4 regions of the Leclercia pneumoniae genome follow, and region 1 is predicted to be linked to each of the others. Evidence: predicted binding sites of a transcription regulator. Region 1 holds the regulator's gene; each other region holds the start of a gene.
What was found. The regulator CRP, encoded in region 1, controls carbon source genes, mostly activating them, when cyclic AMP is high. The targets are predictions, from matches to a motif close to ATGTGANNNNNNTCACAT.
Positions count from the first base shown of each region.

Region 1 (4,757 bases):
GCGCTGCCAGGCAAGCGGTGTTGGCTGAGGGTCACTGCTCAGGATCAGGCGAATAGCCTCCTGGTCGGCTTCCAGCGCATCGTGGGCGTTCTGTCGTAGCAACCCGCTTTGCCACTGCGGCCACAACCACACCATGCCGCCAAAAGCGATTAAACAGCCTATCAGCGTGTCTGCGAGACGGGCGATGATAAATTGATCGCCGTTCAGCGTGAGGAGCTGCAGCGTGTATACCGCGGTCACCGTAAAGCCGACCGTCGCCCAGCCGTAGTTTTTACGAATGATCAGGTAGCTCACCAGCGTAATCAGCAGCATGCTCAGTAACGTAAAGCCCTCCGGCACGTGGAAGTGCAGCGTGGCACCCGCGATAATCAGCCCTGCCAGGGTACCGCCTGCCCGGTGGAATATGCGTACCCGCGTCGCCCCGTAGCCGTTTTGCGTGACCAGCAGAACGGTCATAAGGATCCAGTAGGGCTTCGGTAAATGGAGGGCCATCCCCATCAGGCTGGCGATGCTGAGCATGACGCTGATGCGTGCGGCATTGCGCAGCGCGGAAGACTTGAGCGACAGATAACTTTTCAGCGCCGGGAAGAGCGGCAGACGTTTTTGCTTATCGGCCATCAGGTCGCGCGAGTAGAGCGGACGCTGGGTACGTAGTACGCGGGCGATGCGGCTAAAGTGCCAGGCACAGAACTGCCCAACCGGGTTTTCCGGGTGCTGCCGGGCGATTTTCTCCAGCGCGCCCAGCTGCTTGTCCATGCTGAAGCGGGTGGGGTAGCGGTGATAGAGAATATTATCCGAGAGTACACGCAGGCGTGCGGCGACGGTCTGGGCATTCCATCTGATCACGGCTTCGGCGTGGCTGCGTTCCACCAGCTTTTGCACCTCTTCCGGGTGATGCAGGCTGACGGAGATATGCTCCTGCAAGTCGAGCCCGACCTGGAAGGTTCGCAACAGACGTTTGTATTCGTGATTTCTGTTAGCTGCCAGCATGTGTAGCTGCTGATAACACTGGCTGATAAGATCCACCACCTTCTGCTGGCGGGCCAGCAGCGGCGGCAGGGATTTTTCCGGGTCGGTATGCTGGGTGAGCAGGGTATATTTCGCTTCGCAGTAGTCAGCGAGCTGGCGGTACAGCAAGCTCAGCGATTCCCGCAGCGGCTGTTCGCGCCACATCCAGAACCAGAACCAGTTAAATAGCCCATACCAGAGCGTGCCCAGCGTATAGATCAGCAACGGCTCCCACACCGGCATATTGCCCGCCAGGCTCAGGGTAAAGATGGCGGCAATCAGCGAGGCGGGTAGCAGCCTGGCATGCAAAGAGCTGATCTCTGCCGTCACCCCTAGCGTCATCGCCAGCAGGGTGAGAATCAGGGGCAGGGGGATGTCGCGGGCCAGAAGTAACTGGACGGCGAGACTACAGCCGGCAAAGAGCGAGCCGCCAACGATCAGACGTTTGAAAAAGCGTTTATGGGGGGTATCCAGCCCTGCGATGTTGCAGCAGGCAGGCACGAGAGAGAAGAGCAGACCCTGTTGCAGGTGGCCGAGAATCAGACCGACGGCCACAGGAAGACACAGCACCAGCGTTTGTCGAAGTGCGTAGTTAACTTCCGGGTGATAAATCAGCCTGCGCCACATAGATGCCAGAGACAAAAACGGCGTGACATCTTGCGATGGCACGCCGTTCTTTCGGAATTAACGCGTCCCGTAAACCACGATCGTTTTACCGTGGGCGGAGATCAGGTTCTGATCTTCCAGCATTTTCAGAATACGGCCAACGGTTTCGCGGGAACAACCCACAATCTGACCAATCTCCTGACGGGTGATTTTGATCTGCATACCATCCGGATGGGTCATCGCGTCAGGTTGTTTTGCCAGATTCAGCAGCGTCTGAGCGATACGGCCGGTCACGTCCAGGAAGGCGAGGTTACCCACTTTCTCAGAAGTCACCTGCAGGCGGCGTGCCATCTGCGAGGAGAGGCGCATCAGAATGTCCGGGTTCACCTGGATCAACTGGCGGAACTTCTTGTAGGAGATCTCAGCCACTTCACACGCGGTTTTTGCCCGTACCCAGGCGCTACGTTCCTGACCTTCTTCAAACAGGCCCAGTTCGCCAATAAAGTCGCCCTGGTTCAGATAAGAAAGGATCATCTCTTTCCCTTCTTCATCTTTGATCAACACGGCCACGGAGCCTTTAACGATGTAATACAACGTTTCCGCTTTTTCACCCTGGTGAATCAGCGTGCTCTTCGATGGGTACTTATGAATGTGGCAATGAGACAAGAACCATTCGAGAGTCGGGTCTGTTTGCGGTTTGCCAAGCACCATGCGCTGTTATCCTCTGTTATAAGCTGTCTCCAGAGCCGGGATGGACGCCTTCACTCTGGGGTTGCAATCGAATTCTTCCCCATTCCTGGGAATCGGGCTGTCACAATATTCAGCAGCCTGTAATGTGTGATGTCCTCTGCATACATGCGTAATGTCAATGTATTACTGTAGCATCCAGACTGTTTTAGCATAGCTTTAGCCGCCTGTCTCCTGGTGTCTCGCTTCAGCTTGATACAGGTCGCCTTCCGTTGCCAGAATTGTTACTGGCGCGTAATCTGTCAGGAAAATTGCAACTTCGGAGTTAACTACAATGCAAGCGCGTGTGAAATGGGTTGAGGGCTTAACGTTCCTGGGCGAGTCGGCTTCAGGGCACCAGATTTTGATGGACGGCAACTCCGGAGATAAGGCGCCAAGCCCGATGGAGATGGTGCTGATGGCCGCTGGCGGTTGCAGCGCAATTGATGTGGTTTCTATCCTGCAAAAAGGTCGCCATGAGGTGACAAACTGCGAAGTGAAACTGACCTCGGAACGCCGTGAAGAGGCGCCGCGCCTGTTCACGCATATCAACCTGCACTTCATTGTCACGGGTAAAGAACTGAAAGACGCGGCGGTCTCCCGCGCCGTGGATCTGTCAGCAGAGAAGTATTGCTCCGTGGCGTTGATGCTGGAGAAAGCGGTGAATATTACGCATTCGTATGAGGTGATCGAAGCGTAATTTATCGGGCATCGTGCGTGTTGATGCCCTCACCCTAACCCTCTCCCACAGGGAGAGGGACCAGGCTTATGCGATCTTCTTCCCTTCCATCAATCTTTGCACCAGCGGCGTCATAATCAGCTCCATCGCCAGCCCCATCTTCCCGCCCGGCACGACCAGCGTATTCATGTGCGAAATAAATGAGCCCTGCAGCATCGCCAGCAGCCAGGGATAGTCGATATCCTCCAGGTTGCGGAAATGGATCACCACAAAGCTCTCATCCAGAGAGGGGATGGCTTTAGCCGCAAAGGGGTTAGAGGTGTCCACTGTAGGGACGCGCTGGAAGTTGATGTGGGTGCGCGAGAACTGCGGCGTCAGGAAATTGATATAGTCTTCCATCGAGCGCACCACGGAGTCCATCACCGCCTCACGCGAATGTCCACGCTCGCTGGTATCGCGGGTCAGTTTCTGAATCCACTCGAGGTTAACGATAGGCACCACGCCCACCAGCAGGTCAACATGGCGCGCCACGTCGTGCTGTGGCGTGACCACGCCGCCGTGCAGCCCTTCGTAAAACAGCACATCCGTCGGCTCCGGCAGCGGCTGCCAGGGGGTGAAGGTGCCCGGCACCTGATTCCAGGGCACCGCTTCGTCATAGGTGTGCAGGTATTTGCGTGACTGTCCTTTACCGCTCAGGCCATACTCGAGAAAGGTTTGCTCCAGCAGGCCGAAATCGTTCGCTTCCGGGCCGAAATAGCTGATGTGCTTACCCAGATCGCGCGCTTTACGAATGGCCATGTCCATCTCAGGACGGGTGTAGCGGTGAAAGCTGTCACCCTCGACCTCTGCGGCGCTTAAATGAAGCTGAGAGAAGATTTTACGAAAGGCGAGGCTGGTAGTGGTGGTGCCTGCACCACTCGATCCTGTGACGGCAATAACCGGATGTCTGGCGGACATAGCAACTCCCTGAGTAGAAAGATGAAGCGATTAACCGCGAAATTGATTGCGGGGCATGACGTTGACGGTTTCATGTAGCTCGGACCACACGATCAGTACCTCGCCGTTTTGCAGCTGACGCTTAACATCGGCCACTTTCTGTTCGAGCGTGCGTTCTTGTTCACCATAATCTGTGCCTTCACGTAACACAAAGCTTTCAATCAGATTATCCAGCGTTTCGGGAGCCAGATCTTGCCAGGGAATGATCATAGTTTCGGTTCCAGGTATGTTGTCAGCCAGTCAGGAATACGGGTTTCCAGCCACATCTGTGGACGACGCAACGTGCCGCCAACAAAGCCGACGTGGCCGCCGTGCTCGGTCAGTTGATAATGGACGTTAGCGGGCAAAAATTCCTGCGCCGGGATGGAGTGATGATCCATAAAGGGATCGTCTTTAGCATGAATAATCAGCGTTGGCTTGGTGATCTTACTCAGTACGGGCATGGCGCTGCACTGGCGGTAATAGTCGATCGCATCGGCAAATCCGTGGATTTTCGCGGTGATCAGATCGTCGAACTCGCGAATACGGCGCACTTTCTTCAGCTGGCGCAGGCTCACCGGCAGCGTGTCGGGATAAGCCTTCAGCTTTCGCGCTGCATTGGCTTTCAGCAGGTTCAGTAGATAGCGCTGATAGACGCGCGAAAAGCCTTTTTCCATATGGTAACTGCACTGTTCCAGCATAAACGGCGCCGAGACGATAGCGGCGGCATCCAGCGGAACGCTTTCACCCTCTTTCGCCAGCA
Region 1 covers NZ_CP071383.1:3,932,972-3,937,728, reverse strand. The annotation lists gene JZ655_RS19195 (YccS/YhfK family putative transporter) at 1-1,635, opposite strand, end outside; gene crp (cAMP-activated global transcriptional regulator CRP) at 1,693-2,325, opposite strand; gene JZ655_RS19185 (OsmC family protein) at 2,636-3,040, shown strand; gene JZ655_RS19180 (phosphoribulokinase) at 3,107-3,976, opposite strand; gene JZ655_RS19175 (YheU family protein) at 4,007-4,225, opposite strand; gene JZ655_RS19170 (hydrolase) at 4,222-4,757, opposite strand, start outside.

Region 2 (4,757 bases), 1.8 Mb from region 1:
CGAGCATTAATCTGAAGGTGAATGCGCGGGGGGATTATCGCCCGGCGTGGAAGGCGCTGAAGGTGTCGTTACCGGCAGGGGAAACACGCAAGCTGCGGGTGAACGGTGTTGAAGGGGGTGAGTGGGCGGTGTAGTGCGGCTTGTTGCCCTCACCCTAACCCTATCCCACGGGGAGAGGGAAGAGAGAGGTAACGTCGTAGTGCGGTCTCATGCCCTCTCCCACAGGGAGAGGGAATAAAAGCACGACACCTTTCCCTGAGTATTTCGCGCTGCAGGAAGGCGGTAAGCCTGTGACTCCCCGGAAGCTTACATAAATAAGTAACCGGGGTGAGCAGGTGCAGCCAACGCATCTGCAGCGTGGAAAACGACAGGAAATTAGCCGTCGATACCTTTGCTGCGCAGGTAATCTTCGTAGTTGCCGGTGAAGTCCACCACGCGCTCTGGGGTAATCTCGATCACGCGGGTCGCCAGCGAGCTGACGAACTCACGGTCGTGAGAGACGAAGATCAGGGTGCCCTGATACATCTCCAGCGCCATGTTCAACGATTCGATAGATTCCATATCCAGGTGGTTGGTAGGTTCATCCATCACCAGGATATTTGGTTTTTCCATCATCAGCTTACCGAACAGCATGCGGCCTTTTTCACCACCGGAGAGCACTTTGGCAGGCTTTTTGATGTCGTCCTGGCTGAACAGCAGGCGCCCCAGAATGCTACGCACCGCCTGCTCGTCGTCACCTTCCTGCTTCCACTGACTCATCCAGTCGAAGACCGTCAGGTCGTTTTCGAACTCGTACTCGTGGTCCTGAGCGTAGTAACCGATCTGCGCGTTTTCGGACCACTTCACGGTACCGTTGTCCGGCTGCAGTTCGCCCACCAGCGTTTTCAACAGGGTAGATTTACCCACGCCGTTGGCACCCAGAATGGCAATTTTCTCGCCCACTTCCAGCAGCAGGTTAAAGTTTTTAAACAGCGGACCGTTTTCAAAGCCTTTAGCCAGGGCTTCCACTTCCAGCGCGTTACGGAACAGTTTCTTGTCCTGTTCGAAGCGGATGAACGGGTTCTGACGGCTTGACGCTTTGACTTCGTCGAGCTTTATTTTGTCGATCTGACGAGCGCGCGAGGTTGCCTGACGCGATTTAGAGGCGTTGGCGCTGAAGCGGCTAACGAAGGACTGCAGGTCCGCAATCTGCGCTTTCTTCTTGGCGTTGTCTGCCAGCAGACGTTCACGCGCCTGGGTTGCGGCCGTCATATACTCGTCGTAGTTGCCCGGGTAAACGCGCAGTTCGCCGTAGTCCAGATCCGCCATGTGCGTACAGACCATATTCAGGAAGTGACGGTCGTGCGAAATAATGATCATGGTGCTATCGCGGTCGTTCAGCGTCTGCTCCAGCCAGCGGATGGTATCGATGTCCAGGTTGTTCGTCGGTTCATCGAGCAGCAGAATGTCAGGGTTAGAGAACAGCGCCTGTGCCAGCAGCACACGCAGTTTCCAGCCTGGCGCGACTTCGCTCATCGGGCCGTAGTGCTGTTCTACTGGAATGCCCACGCCGAGCAGCAATTCGCCCGCGCGCGCTTCGGCGGAGTACCCGTCCATTTCGCCATACTGCGTCTCCAGATCGGCCACTTTGTAGCCATCTTCTTCGCTCATTTCGGCCAGGGCGTAGATACGGTCACGCTCCTGCTTCACTTCCCACAGCTCTCCGTGTCCCATGATCACGGTGTCGAGCACGGTGAACTCTTCAAAGGCGAACTGATCCTGACGCAGCTTACCGATGCGCTCGTTGGGGTCCATTGAGACATTGCCCAGCGTCGGCTCTAAATCGCTGCCGAGGATCTTCATGAAGGTGGATTTGCCGCTACCGTTGGCACCAATCAGGCCGTAACGGTTGCCGCCGCCAAATTTGACGGAAATATTTTCGAACAGCGGCTTACTGCCAAACTGCATAGTGACGTTGCTGGTAACTAACACGGAGAGATTCCTGCGAAAAGTGTGATAAACGCGGCATTATGCCACAATTCCGAATTGAGATCCCGATGTTGCGACGAGACGCTAAACTTTAACAATGTCGAAAAAAATGTGATTTCGTACACATCTGAATTCCCTGAATGGGGTAATGGACATATAATGCGCTCCCTATACCATTCAGCCCTTTTAACTACATGCCACAGTGGCACAGATACCTCGCATAACATGAATATGAAATTAACATCGCTATTAGCAGCGGCGTTTGCCGTCGTAGGGTTTTGCAAGACCGCTTCTGCTGTCACCTATCCTCTGCCCACTGACGGTAGCCGTCTGGTCGGTCAGAATCAGGTTGTGACCATCGAAGAAGGTAACACGCAGCCGCTGGAATATTTTGCTGCTGAATATCAGTTGGGTCTCTCCAACATGATGGAAGCTAACCCTGGCGTCGATCCGTACCTGCCGAAAGGCGGTACTGTGCTGAATATTCCTCAGCAGCTGATCCTGCCCGATACCGTGCATGAAGGTATCATCATCAACAGTGCTGAAATGCGTCTCTACTACTATCCGAAAGGGACCAATACCGTCATCGTTCTGCCAATCGGTATCGGCCAGTTGGGTAAAGACACCCCGATGAACTGGACCACCAAAGTTGAGCGTAAAAAAGCGGGCCCAACCTGGACGCCAACCGCCAAGATGCACGCGGAGTATATTGCCGCTGGCGAGCCGCTGCCGGCTGTTGTTCCGGCTGGCCCGGATAACCCGATGGGTCTGTACGCGCTCTACATTGGCCGCCTTTATGCTATTCACGGCACCAACGCCAACTTTGGTATCGGCCTGCGCGTGAGCCACGGCTGTGTGCGTCTGCGTAATGACGATATCAAATTCCTGTTCGAAAACGTGCCGGTCGGTACCCGCGTACAGTTCATCAACGAACCTGTAAAAGCGACCACCGAGCCAGATGGCAGCCGTTATCTGGAAGTGCATAACCCGCTCTCCACCAGCGAAGATCAGATCGATAACAACGTTACCGTGCCGATCACCCTGAAGAGCAACGTGCAGGCGATCACCAGCCAGGCTGACGTAGATGCCTCCGTTGTTGACCAGGCTATTCAGAACCGCTCCGGTATGCCAGTTCGCCTGAACTGATAAACCAGCGACATAAAAAAGCGGGCCCGGGGCCCGCTTTTTTTTATCCGTTATTCACAATAACAATCCCGCCGTGGTCGTACCGGTAGTGACAGTGGGCGTACTCCAGCGGCGTGCCATCCTCCAGATAGATCACCTGCTCCACCTCCAGCACCGGATCGGACGGCTCGCAGACCAGATGCTGCATATCCAGCGCGCTGGGTTTCAGGGCTCTGACGACCCGATATGACCCCATGATTTTTAGCCCCAGCGTCTCCTGCACGTAGCGGAACACCGAGCTTTCGAGATGGCTTTTGTTCAGCCCCGGCACCCGGTTGAGCGGCATGACGGTAGCGTCCAGCGACATCGGCTCGCCATTAAGCAGGCGCAGGCGGATAAAGTCATACACCGGGGCATCGGCGTTTATCATCAGTGAGGCCTGCTCTTTTTCGTTGGGAAAGCGCAGTTCGAAATGGACGACCTGACTGGAGACCGTACCAAGATGCTCCCAGGTTTTGGTGGCGCCAAAGTAGTCGCTGCCGGAGAGATCCCACTGAGAGAGCTGTAGAAAATTCTTGCGGATAAAAGTGCCTTGCCCCTGCCGGGTATAGACCAGCCCTTCGACAATAAGCTGACGCATTGCCTGCTGGATGGTCATGCGGCTGGAGCTGAACTCCGCGGCCAGCGCAAACTGGTCGGGCAGCGGTTCGTTGGCGGCATACTGCTGACTAATAATGCGTTTTTTAATTTCCCGCGCTATGGTGATGTACTTCGCCGCCATCGCCGTTTCCTTATGTTTAGTTCGCTATCTCACTGTTTTTCAATGCCACTCGCTCGGCAACCTTGAGGAAAGGCAGGTAGAAGAATACACCAAATATGATGATTGCCAACTGTACCACTACCGCTCGCCAGTCGCCGGCCGTGGCCAGCCAGGCGCTGAGTATGGGTGGCGTGGTCCAGGGGATCATGACAACACAGCGCGACATAAATCCCAGCGTGGTGCAGAGCCAGGCAAACCAGATCCCCAGCGCCGGAAGAAGCACAAAGGGAATCATCAGCGGCAGGTTAAAGACAATGGGCAGGCCGAATATCACCGGTTCATTAATGTTAAACAGCCCCGGCGCCAGCGACAGGCGAGCCACCTGTTTCGCCGACTGCTGACGCGAGAAGATAAAGATGGCGATCAGTAGTGAGAGGGTGCTCCCGGTCCCCCCCACCATGCCGAAGGTGGGGACAAAGATACTGTTGATGATATGCGGGATTGGCTGTCCATTGGCGAAGGCCAGCATATTCTCGTTGGTATTAATCAGCAGGAAGGGTTCCAGAATCACACTGTTAACCACTGACTGATGAATGCCAAGCGTAAACAGGAAGTTGCCAAAGCTGTAGATAAAGAGCGTACCCGGCAGGCTGGTGTTGATCAGCCGCAGCGGCTGCTGGATAAAAGTGGTGATCAGGTGAATCAAATCGGTGTGCAGCACGTTTGCCAGCAAGGCCGCAAGCACCGCGAACAGCGAGAGCGTAATGATGGTGGGAATGAGCGCGGTAAAGGATTTGCTCACCGCCGGAGGGACATTATCCCCCAGCGAAATGTGCAGCGCTTTTAGCCGGGAGATGGCGATAAAGATCTCCGCCGAGATTAGCCCAATCAGCACCCCGGCGAA
Region 2 covers NZ_CP071383.1:1,363,058-1,367,814, reverse strand. The annotation lists gene JZ655_RS06415 (glycoside hydrolase family 31 protein) at 1-134, shown strand, start outside; gene JZ655_RS06410 (ABC-F family ATPase) at 376-1,971, opposite strand; gene ldtB (L,D-transpeptidase) at 2,194-3,114, shown strand; gene JZ655_RS06400 (GntR family transcriptional regulator) at 3,158-3,874, opposite strand; gene JZ655_RS06395 (PTS sugar transporter subunit IIC) at 3,891-4,757, opposite strand, start outside.
Region 2: a site for CRP is predicted at 2,078-2,095, ahead of ldtB (L,D-transpeptidase). Genes of this name have one in related genera too.

Region 3 (4,757 bases), 2.0 Mb from region 1:
GTGGTCACCCCATGCCCTGACACTCTCCCGTTAATAGCCATCCTTCCTTAAAAGCCGTATTATTGCGCATCCTGCCATCAACAACTGACTAATCATGACCCAAACCTTTATCCCCGGCAAAGACGCCGCTCTGGAAGATTCCATCGCACGCTTCCAGCAAAAACTGACCGATCTGGGCTTTAATATTGAAGAAGCGTCCTGGCTGAACCCTGTACCTCACGTCTGGTCCGTGCATATTCGCGATAAAGACTGTGCCCTGTGCTTTACTAACGGTAAAGGCGCCACGAAAAAAGCGGCCCTGGCTTCTGCGCTGGGTGAGTACTTTGAGCGTCTCTCCACCAACTATTTCTTTGCAGATTTCTGGCTGGGCGACACCATTGCCAACGGCCCGTTTGTGCACTATCCGAACGAGAAGTGGTTCCCGCTGACCGAAGATGACGAGCTGCCGGAAGGTATTCTGGACGATCGTCTGCGCGCGTTTTACGATCTGGACAACGAACTGACCGCCAGCATGCTGGTGGATCTGCAATCCGGCAATGATGAGCGTGGGATTTGTGCCCTGCCGTTTACCCGTCAGTCCGACGAACAGACCGTCTACATTCCAATGAATATCGTTGGCAACCTGTATGTCTCTAACGGTATGTCCGCCGGTAACACCCGCAACGAAGCGCGTGTGCAGGGTCTGTCTGAAGTGTTTGAGCGTCATATCAAAAACCGCATTATCGCCGAATCAATCAGCCTGCCGGAGATCCCGAGCGAGGTTCTTGCGCGTTACCCGGGCGTGGTGGAATCCATTGCTAAACTGGAAGCCGAAGGTTTCCCTATTTTCGCGTATGACGGCTCGCTGGGCGGTAAATACCCGGTTATCTGTGTGGTCCTGTTTAACCCGGCTAACGGGACCTGCTTTGCCTCCTTTGGCGCGCACCCAGACTTCGGCGTGGCGCTTGAGCGTACAGTTACCGAGTTGCTGCAGGGCCGCGGTCTGAAAGATCTTGACGTCTTTACGCCACCCACCTTTGACGACGAAGAAGTCGCTGAACACGCTAACCTTGAAACCCACTTTATCGATTCCAGCGGTCTGATCTCCTGGGATATGTTCAAGCAGGATGCAGATTACCCGTTCGTGGACTGGAGCTTCTCCGGCACCACCGAAGAGGAATTCGCCACGCTGATGGCTATCTTCCGTGAAGAAGATCAGGAAGTGTATATCGCCGATTACGAACATCTGGGTGTCTATGCTTGCCGTATTCTTGCGCCTGGCATGTCTGATATCTATCCGGTTGAAGATCTGTGGTTGGCCAATAACACCATGGGCACGCATCTGCGCGAAACCCTGCTCTCCCTCCCGGAAAGCCGTTGGGAAAAAGAAGATTATCTCAACCTCATCACCCAACTCGATGACGAAGGTAATGACGATTTTACTCGCGTACGTGAATTGCTGGGGCTGGCAACCGGTAAAGACAACGGCTGGTACACCCTGCGCATCGGTGAGCTAAAGGCAATGCTGGCCCTGGCGGGCGGCGATCTGGAGCAGGCTCTGACCTGGGTTGAATGGACCATTGAGTTCAACGGCTCTATTTTCTCGGCTGAGCGTGCGAACTACTACCGTTGCCTGCAGACCTTGCTGCTGCTCTCTCAGGAAGAAGAGCGTGAGCCGCTGCAGTATCTGCACGCCTTCGTTCGTATGTATGGCGCAGACGCCGTTGAGGCTGCCAGTGCAGCCCTGAGTGGTGAAGCACCGTTCTACGGCCTGCAGGCTGTGGACAGCGATTTGAAAGCCTTCCCGGCGCATCAGTCGCTGTTAAAAGCCTACGAGAAACTGCAGAAAGCCAAAAGCGCTTATTGGGCAAAATAACCGCAAATAGCATTATAGAGAGTAGGCGTATTCCGTCGCCTACGTTATATTACGGGGCAATTTAATTGCCCCGTTTTTTATTTATAAGGCAATCAAGTTTAATTGTAATAATAAAGTTAAATAACGGTAACTATAATAATAGCGACCTGGATATTGTTGTAACTTTTTATAGTAAATACTCCATTATAATTAACTGTTATGGAGGACGGCCAAAGAAAAAAATCAAATCATTTTATAACTTTTAAAATTTATTTTTATACTGATAATCAAAAACTTACGCCGCTTTTGCTGTAAAACCATGCAGAGTGCGGGCCTATAAGCCAGGCGAGATATGATCTATATCAATTTCTCTTCTATAATGCTTTGTTAGTATCTCGTCGCCGACTTAATAAAGAGAGAGTTAGTGTGAAAGCTGACAACCCTTTTGATCTTTTACTCCCAGCTGCCATGGCGAAAGTTGCCGAAGAAGCGGGTGTCTATAAAGCAACGAAACAGCCGATGACCACGTTTTTCCTGGCGATTACTGCCGGTGTGTTCATCTCCATAGCCTTCGTTTTCTACATCACTGCTACCACCGGCACCGCCGCTATGCCCTTTGGTATCGCGAAACTGATTGGCGGCATTTGCTTCTCGCTGGGTCTGATTCTTTGCGTCATTTGCGGCGCCGACCTCTTTACCTCCACGGTGTTGATCGTTGTCGCCAAAGCGAGCGGTAAGATTACCTGGGGGCAGTTAGCGAAAAACTGGGTCAACGTTTACATCGGCAACCTGATTGGCTGCCTGCTGTTTGTACTGTTGATGTGGTTGTCGGGTGAATATATGACAGCCAACGGCGGATGGGGGCTAAATGTCCTGCAGACCGCTGACCACAAAATGCACCATACATTTATTGAAGCCGTGGCGCTGGGTATCCTTGCAAACCTGATGGTCTGCCTGGCGGTCTGGATGAGCTACTCCGGCCGTAGCCTGATGGACAAAGCCATGATTATGGTTCTGCCTGTCGCCATGTTTGTCGCCAGCGGCTTTGAGCACAGTATTGCAAACATGTTTATGATCCCGATGGGCATCGTCATCCGTAATTTTGCAAGCCCGGAGTTCTGGACCGCTATCGGTTCTTCCCCGGAAAGTTTCTCTCACCTGACTATTATGAATTTCATCACAGATAACCTGATCCCTGTCACTATCGGGAACATTATCGGTGGGGGTCTGCTGGTCGGGTTGACATACTGGGTCATTTACCTGCGTGGCGATAATCATCATTGATGATGTCTCAGGCAGTAAATAAAAAATCCACTTAAGAAGGTAGGTGTTACATGTCCGAGCTTAATGAAAAGTTAGCCACAGCCTGGGAAGGTTTTGCGAAAGGTGACTGGCAGAATGAAGTCAACGTCCGTGACTTTATTCAGAAAAACTACACCCCGTATGAAGGTGACGAATCCTTCCTGGCTGGCGCAACTGATGCGACCACCAAGCTGTGGGACAGCGTAATGGAAGGCGTTAAACTGGAAAACCGCACTCACGCGCCAGTTGATTTTGACACCTCCGTTGCTTCCACCATCACTTCTCACGATGCTGGCTACATCAACAAAGCCCTTGAGAAAATCGTTGGTCTGCAAACTGAAGCCCCACTGAAACGTGCGATTATCCCGTTCGGTGGTATCAAAATGGTTGAAGGTTCCTGCAAAGCGTATAACCGCGAGCTGGACCCAATGTTGAAAAAAATCTTCACCGAATACCGCAAAACCCACAACCAGGGTGTATTCGATGTTTACACCAAAGATATTCTGAACTGCCGTAAATCTGGCGTTCTGACTGGTCTGCCAGATGCGTATGGCCGTGGCCGTATCATCGGTGATTACCGTCGCGTTGCGCTGTACGGTATCGACTTCCTGCTGAAAGACAAATACTCCCAGTTCCTGTCCCTGCAGTCTGACCTGGAAAACGGCGTAAACCTGGAAGCGACTATCCGTCTGCGTGAAGAGATTGCTGAACAGCACCGTGCGCTGGGTCAGATTAAAGAGATGGCAGCGAAATACGGCTGCGATATCTCTGGTCCTGCAACTAACGCTCAGGAAGCTATCCAGTGGACCTACTTCGGCTACCTGGCCGCCGTTAAGTCTCAGAACGGTGCTGCCATGTCCTTCGGTCGCGTATCCACCTTCCTGGATGCGTACATTGAACGTGACCTGAAAGCGGGCAAAATCACCGAACAAGACGCTCAGGAAATGATTGACCACCTGGTCATGAAACTGCGTATGGTTCGCTTCCTGCGTACCCCTGAGTACGACGAACTGTTCTCTGGTGACCCAATCTGGGCAACCGAATCTATCGGCGGTATGGGCGTTGACGGTCGTACGCTGGTAACCAAAAACAGCTTCCGCTTCCTGAACACTCTGTACACCATGGGTCCTTCTCCGGAGCCAAACATCACCGTTCTGTGGTCTGAAAAACTGCCACTGAACTTCAAGAAATTCGCCGCTAAAGTGTCCATCGATACCTCTTCTCTGCAGTACGAGAACGATGACCTGATGCGCCCTGACTTCAACAACGATGACTACGCTATCGCTTGCTGCGTAAGCCCAATGGTTGTTGGTAAGCAAATGCAGTTCTTCGGTGCGCGTGCAAACCTGGCGAAAACCATGCTGTACGCAATCAACGGCGGCGTTGATGAAAAACTGAAAATGCAGGTAGGTCCTAAGTCTGAGCCAATCAAAGGCGACGTGCTGAACTATGACGAAGTCATGGACCGCATGGATCACTTCATGGACTGGCTGGCTAAGCAGTATGTGACTGCACTGAACGTTATCCACTACATGCACGACAAGTACAGCTACGAAGCCTCTCTGATGGCGCTGCACGACCGTGACGTTGTTCGCACCATGGCATGTGGTATCGCAGGTCT
Region 3 covers NZ_CP071383.1:1,491,787-1,496,543, reverse strand. The annotation lists gene ycaO (30S ribosomal protein S12 methylthiotransferase accessory factor YcaO) at 95-1,855, shown strand; gene focA (formate transporter FocA) at 2,261-3,118, shown strand; gene pflB (formate C-acetyltransferase) at 3,169-4,757, shown strand, end outside.
Region 3: a site for CRP is predicted at 2,185-2,202, ahead of focA (formate transporter FocA). Genes of this name have one in related genera too.

Region 4 (4,757 bases), 590 kb from region 1:
AACGTGCTCTTCAACCCAGGCTTTATCTTCTTCAGCCACGGCGGCCAGCACATGGCCTTTCAGCTGGGAGGTGCCACGCACCATGTTTTCACAGGCGATAATGTTCAGCGGCGCGTTGTTGCCCTGGGCTTTACGTTTGGCCAGCCCTTTTGCTACGGCGGGGGCGATACGTTCCAGGACGACAGGGCCAACGGCGGTGGTTACCAGGTCGACTTCAGCGATCAGGTCAATGACCTCGTCGCCAATGCTGCTAACCGCGTTAACACCGCTCACGGTATCTACCTGTTCGTTTTCACCCACCACGTGCACCTGATAGCTATGACGGGCATTCAGGGCATCGAGGACTACCTGATTCACATCGGCGAATGTCAGCGTAATGCCCGCGTCTGCCAGCAGTTTGCCGATAAATCCACGACCGATATTACCTGCGCCAAAATGTAATGCTTTCATAGTGTTAACCTTCATTAATGTTTTACCCGAGAGGGCTGGGGTGAGGAACTTTTCCCCTCACCCTAGCCCTCTCCCCCATGGGGGAGAAGGAAGAGAACGAACTTACTTATTCAACAGCGCCAGCACTTCTTCAACGCTGGTGGTGTTAGCCAGACGCTCAATGACGGTTTCATCGTCGAGGGCGTTGGTCAGGCTGGTAATCACCTGGATGTGCTCGTTGTTGCGTGCGGCGATACCAATCACCAGACGGGCGATGTCATCTTCTTCTTCACCGAAACGTACGCCCTGCGGATACTGGCAGAACACAACGCCGGTTTTCAGCACGCGGTCTTTCGCCTCAACCGTACCGTGTGGAACCGCAATGGATTCGCCCAGGTAGGTCGGGGTCAGTTTTTCACGTTCCAGCATCGCTTCAACGTATTCTGGCTGAACGTAACCGCCGGCAACCAGCTGCTCACCCGCAAAGCGAATGGCTTCTTCTTTCGTAGTAGCAGTACGGCCAAGGAAGATGTTTTCCGCGCCCAGTCGGAACAGATGCGCGTTGCTCTCGTCGAAGCTGTCCTGCAGGCTGGTACGCACTTTCACTTCGTTGCTTTCGTGACGCTGCGCAGCAACCAGACGTTCGGTCAGGCTGGTATACAGGCCGCTGTCGAGGAAGTTGGTCAGCGAAATGTGCTGCGCCTGCGGCACCTGGCGCATCGCGCGTTCGGTCAGGTCGCGGTGGGTGATGACCAGGTCAACGTCCCCTGGCAGGCTGTTAATAGCACTGTTGGTGACGGAGATGTTGGTCAGGCCCGCGTCCTGCACTTTCTTACGCAGTACGCCTGCACCCATTGCGCTGGAGCCCATACCGGCGTCGCAGGCAACGATGATTTTACGCACGTGGCTCAGGTCGTTAGAGACATCGCCTGCCGCCAGCGGGGTTGCGCCTTTGGATTCCGCTTTCATGTCGTGCATACGACGGGTTGCCGCTTCGATATCGTCTTCTTCTTTCACCTTGCTGGTTTTCAGCAGGATAGCCGAGACCACGAAGGAGACCGCCATGGCTGCACAGATAGCGGCGATGTTAGCGAAGTAAGCGCCTTTCGGGGTCATCGCCAGTACCGCCAGGATAGAACCTGGGGAGGCCGGAGAAACCAGACCACCGCCCAGCACGCTCAGGGTGAACACGCCGGTCATACCGCCAAGGATAACGGCAAGGATCAGACGTGGGTTCATCAGCACGTACGGGAAGTAAATTTCGTGGATACCACCCAGGAAGTGGATGATCGCCGCGCCGCCTGCAGACTGTTTTGCACTGCCGCGACCGAAGAACATATACGCCAGCAGCACGCCCATACCCGGGCCCGGGTTGGCTTCAATCAGGAAGAAGATGGACTTGCCGAGGTCATGCGACTGCTGAATACCCAGCGGGGAGAAGATACCGTGGTTAATGGCGTTGTTGAGGAACAGGATTTTCGCCGGTTCAACAAAGATAGACGCCAGCGGCAGCATGTCGTGCGCCACCATGAAGTTAACGCCTGCCGCCAGAATTTTGGACAGAACTTCAACCGCAGGGCCAATGCCGAGGAACGCCAGAATCGCGAGGATCATCCCGATGATGCCCGCAGAGAAGTTGTTCACCAGCATTTCGAAGCCGGACTTGATCTTACCATCCACCCAGACGTCGAATTTCTTAATCGCCCAGCCGCCCAGAGGACCGGCAATCATCGCGCCGAGGAACATTGGCATATCTGCACCGACGATCACGCCCATAGTGGTAATGGCACCTACTACGCCGCCGCGGTCACCGCCTACCAGACGACCACCGGTATAACCGATGAGCAGTGGCAGCAGGTAAGTAATCATTGGGCCAACAAGTTTTGCCAGCGTTTCGTTAGGCAACCACCCTGTCGGAATGAACAATGCAGTGATGATACCCCACGCGATAAACGCGCCGATGTTTGGCATCACCATATTGCTGAGGAAACGACCAAAGCTTTGAACTTTGATCTTGAAATCGGATGACATAAAACACCCCTTCTTCTGTGTACGCAGGCTAGTAGCCCGAGGTTTGTTGTTAATGCGGTGGCAGAGGTAGCCCAGCCCTGTTCGAATGTGTGAAATCTGGCACTGAATCGTTATGGTGTCCAGCGAGCGGAATTTTGTGTGATCTCAATCACGTAAATGTAGGGGGTGCGCAGATTATTGACGTGATCCGTGTCACAAATATGACGTGTAAAAAAAATACAGTGGTCAATAAAGTGGCTGATTAGGCACTAAAATGTGAGGTTTGTCACATAATGCTGGCGCTGGTTTGTTTATGAATTGTGATGAAATTCACAAAATATTTTTATGCAGATTACTCTGGATGTGATCGGGCGCAGAGTCTGTCATGGGAGAACTAAACGGTATGAAAGTGAGCAACATTATCTGTGAGTTGAATGATCTCTGCCTGGCACCCGTAATCTCACCGACGGAGGTGACCTGCCTTTTTCTCTTTGCCTGAGCCATACTTAACCTTTTGTTGGTATACAGGAGCAGGCAATGAAACTTATCGGCAGTTATACCAGTCCCTTTGTCCGGAAGATCTCCATTCTTTTGCTGGAGAAGGGGATCACCTTCGAGTTCATCAACGAACAGCCCTATAACGCCGACAATGGCGTGGCGCAGTACAACCCGCTGGGCAAAGTACCCGCGCTGGTGACGGATGATGGCGAATACTGGTTTGATTCACCGATCATTGCCGAATACATAGAAAAGCTGGATATCGCCCCGGCGATGGTGCCGCGCGAGCCGAAGGCGGCGCTCTACATCCGCCAGATCGAAGCGCTGGCCGACGGCATTATGGATGCGGCTCTGGCCTCCGTGCGTGAGCAGGCCCGCCCGCCCGCACAGCAATCAGAAGCAGAGTTGCTGCGTCAGCGTGAAAAAATCAGCCGCAGCCTCGACTGGTGCGAAACCCTGATTCGCGAGGGCAAGCTGGCCACCGACAGCGTTAACCTGGCGACCATCGCCATTGCCTGCGCCATTGGTTATCTCAATTTCCGCCGCGTCTCGCCGGGCTGGTGCGTCGAGCGTCCACTGCTGGTCAAACTGGCCGAAACCCTCTTCCAGCGCGAAAGCTTCGCTCGCACTGAACCGCCAAAGGCGTGATGTCGCCTATAACACTTCCTGGCGCCAGGCTGTACAATCCCTCTTCATATTGACTCCCTCTCCCGTCGGGAGGGGGGAAGAGACCCAACAGCCAGGCACTTTCATGACTACTCAGCACTCTCTCTACAGCCAGCTACCCGCCACCGATCGTCTGCTTCGCGACCCCAGGCTTCTCCCCGTCGTGGAGAAGTTTGGTCACGTCCGCACGGTCGAAGCGTTGCGCCTGTTACAGGCAGAAGCCCGCGACGCTATTCGTCAACAGCAGGCGCTGCCGCAGTGGGACTGGTTTCTGGAAGTGGAAAAACGGCTGGCGGCGGACACGCCTCCAGGGCTACGCCCGGTGTTTAACCTGACGGGCACCGTACTGCACACCAATCTGGGACGTGCGCTGCTGGCGGAGGAGGCGGTTGCGGCGGTCACCCAGGCGATGCGCCAGCCGGTGACGCTGGAGTACGACCTGGACGGCGCCGGGCGAGGTCATCGGGATCGCCCGCTGGCAGAGTTGCTGTGTCAACTCACCGGCGCGGAAGACGCCTGCATCGTGAATAACAACGCGGCCGCCGTGCTGCTGATGCTGGCGGCGACGGCGGCACAGAAAGAGGTGGTGGTGTCGCGCGGTGAGCTGGTTGAAATTGGCGGCGCGTTCCGCATTCCGGACGTCATGCTGCAGGCGGGATGTAGTCTGCGGGAAGTAGGCAGCACCAACCGTACTCACGCCAAAGACTATCGCGCGGCAATCAATGAAAATACCGCGCTGCTAATGAAAGTGCACACCAGCAATTATGCGATTGAAGGCTTTACCCACGCGGTGGATGAAGCCGAACTGGCGCAAATGGGTCGGGAGATGAATGTACCGGTCGTTGCCGATTTAGGCAGCGGCTCGCTGGTGGATCTGAGCCAGTTTGGTCTGCCGAAAGAGCCGATGCCGCAGGAGTTGATTGCCGCGGGGGTAAGCCTGGTGAGCTTCTCCGGCGACAAGCTACTCGGTGGTCCGCAGGCCGGCATTATCGTCGGTAAACGTGAGCTGATTGCCAAATTGCAGCAGCACCCGCTGAAGCGCGCCCTGCGCGCCGACAAAATGACGCTCGCCGCGCTGGAAGCGACGCTGCGGCTCTATTTACACCCAGAGAAGCTGACCGAACGCCTGCCCACCTTGCGTCTGCTAAGCCGTG
Region 4 covers NZ_CP071383.1:132,341-137,097, forward strand. The annotation lists gene mtlD (mannitol-1-phosphate 5-dehydrogenase) at 1-450, opposite strand, end outside; gene JZ655_RS00650 (PTS mannitol transporter subunit IICBA) at 553-2,460, opposite strand; gene JZ655_RS00655 (glutathione S-transferase) at 2,977-3,585, shown strand; gene selA (L-seryl-tRNA(Sec) selenium transferase) at 3,689-4,757, shown strand, end outside.
Region 4: a site for CRP is predicted at 2,714-2,731, ahead of JZ655_RS00650 (PTS mannitol transporter subunit IICBA). Genes of this name have one in related genera too.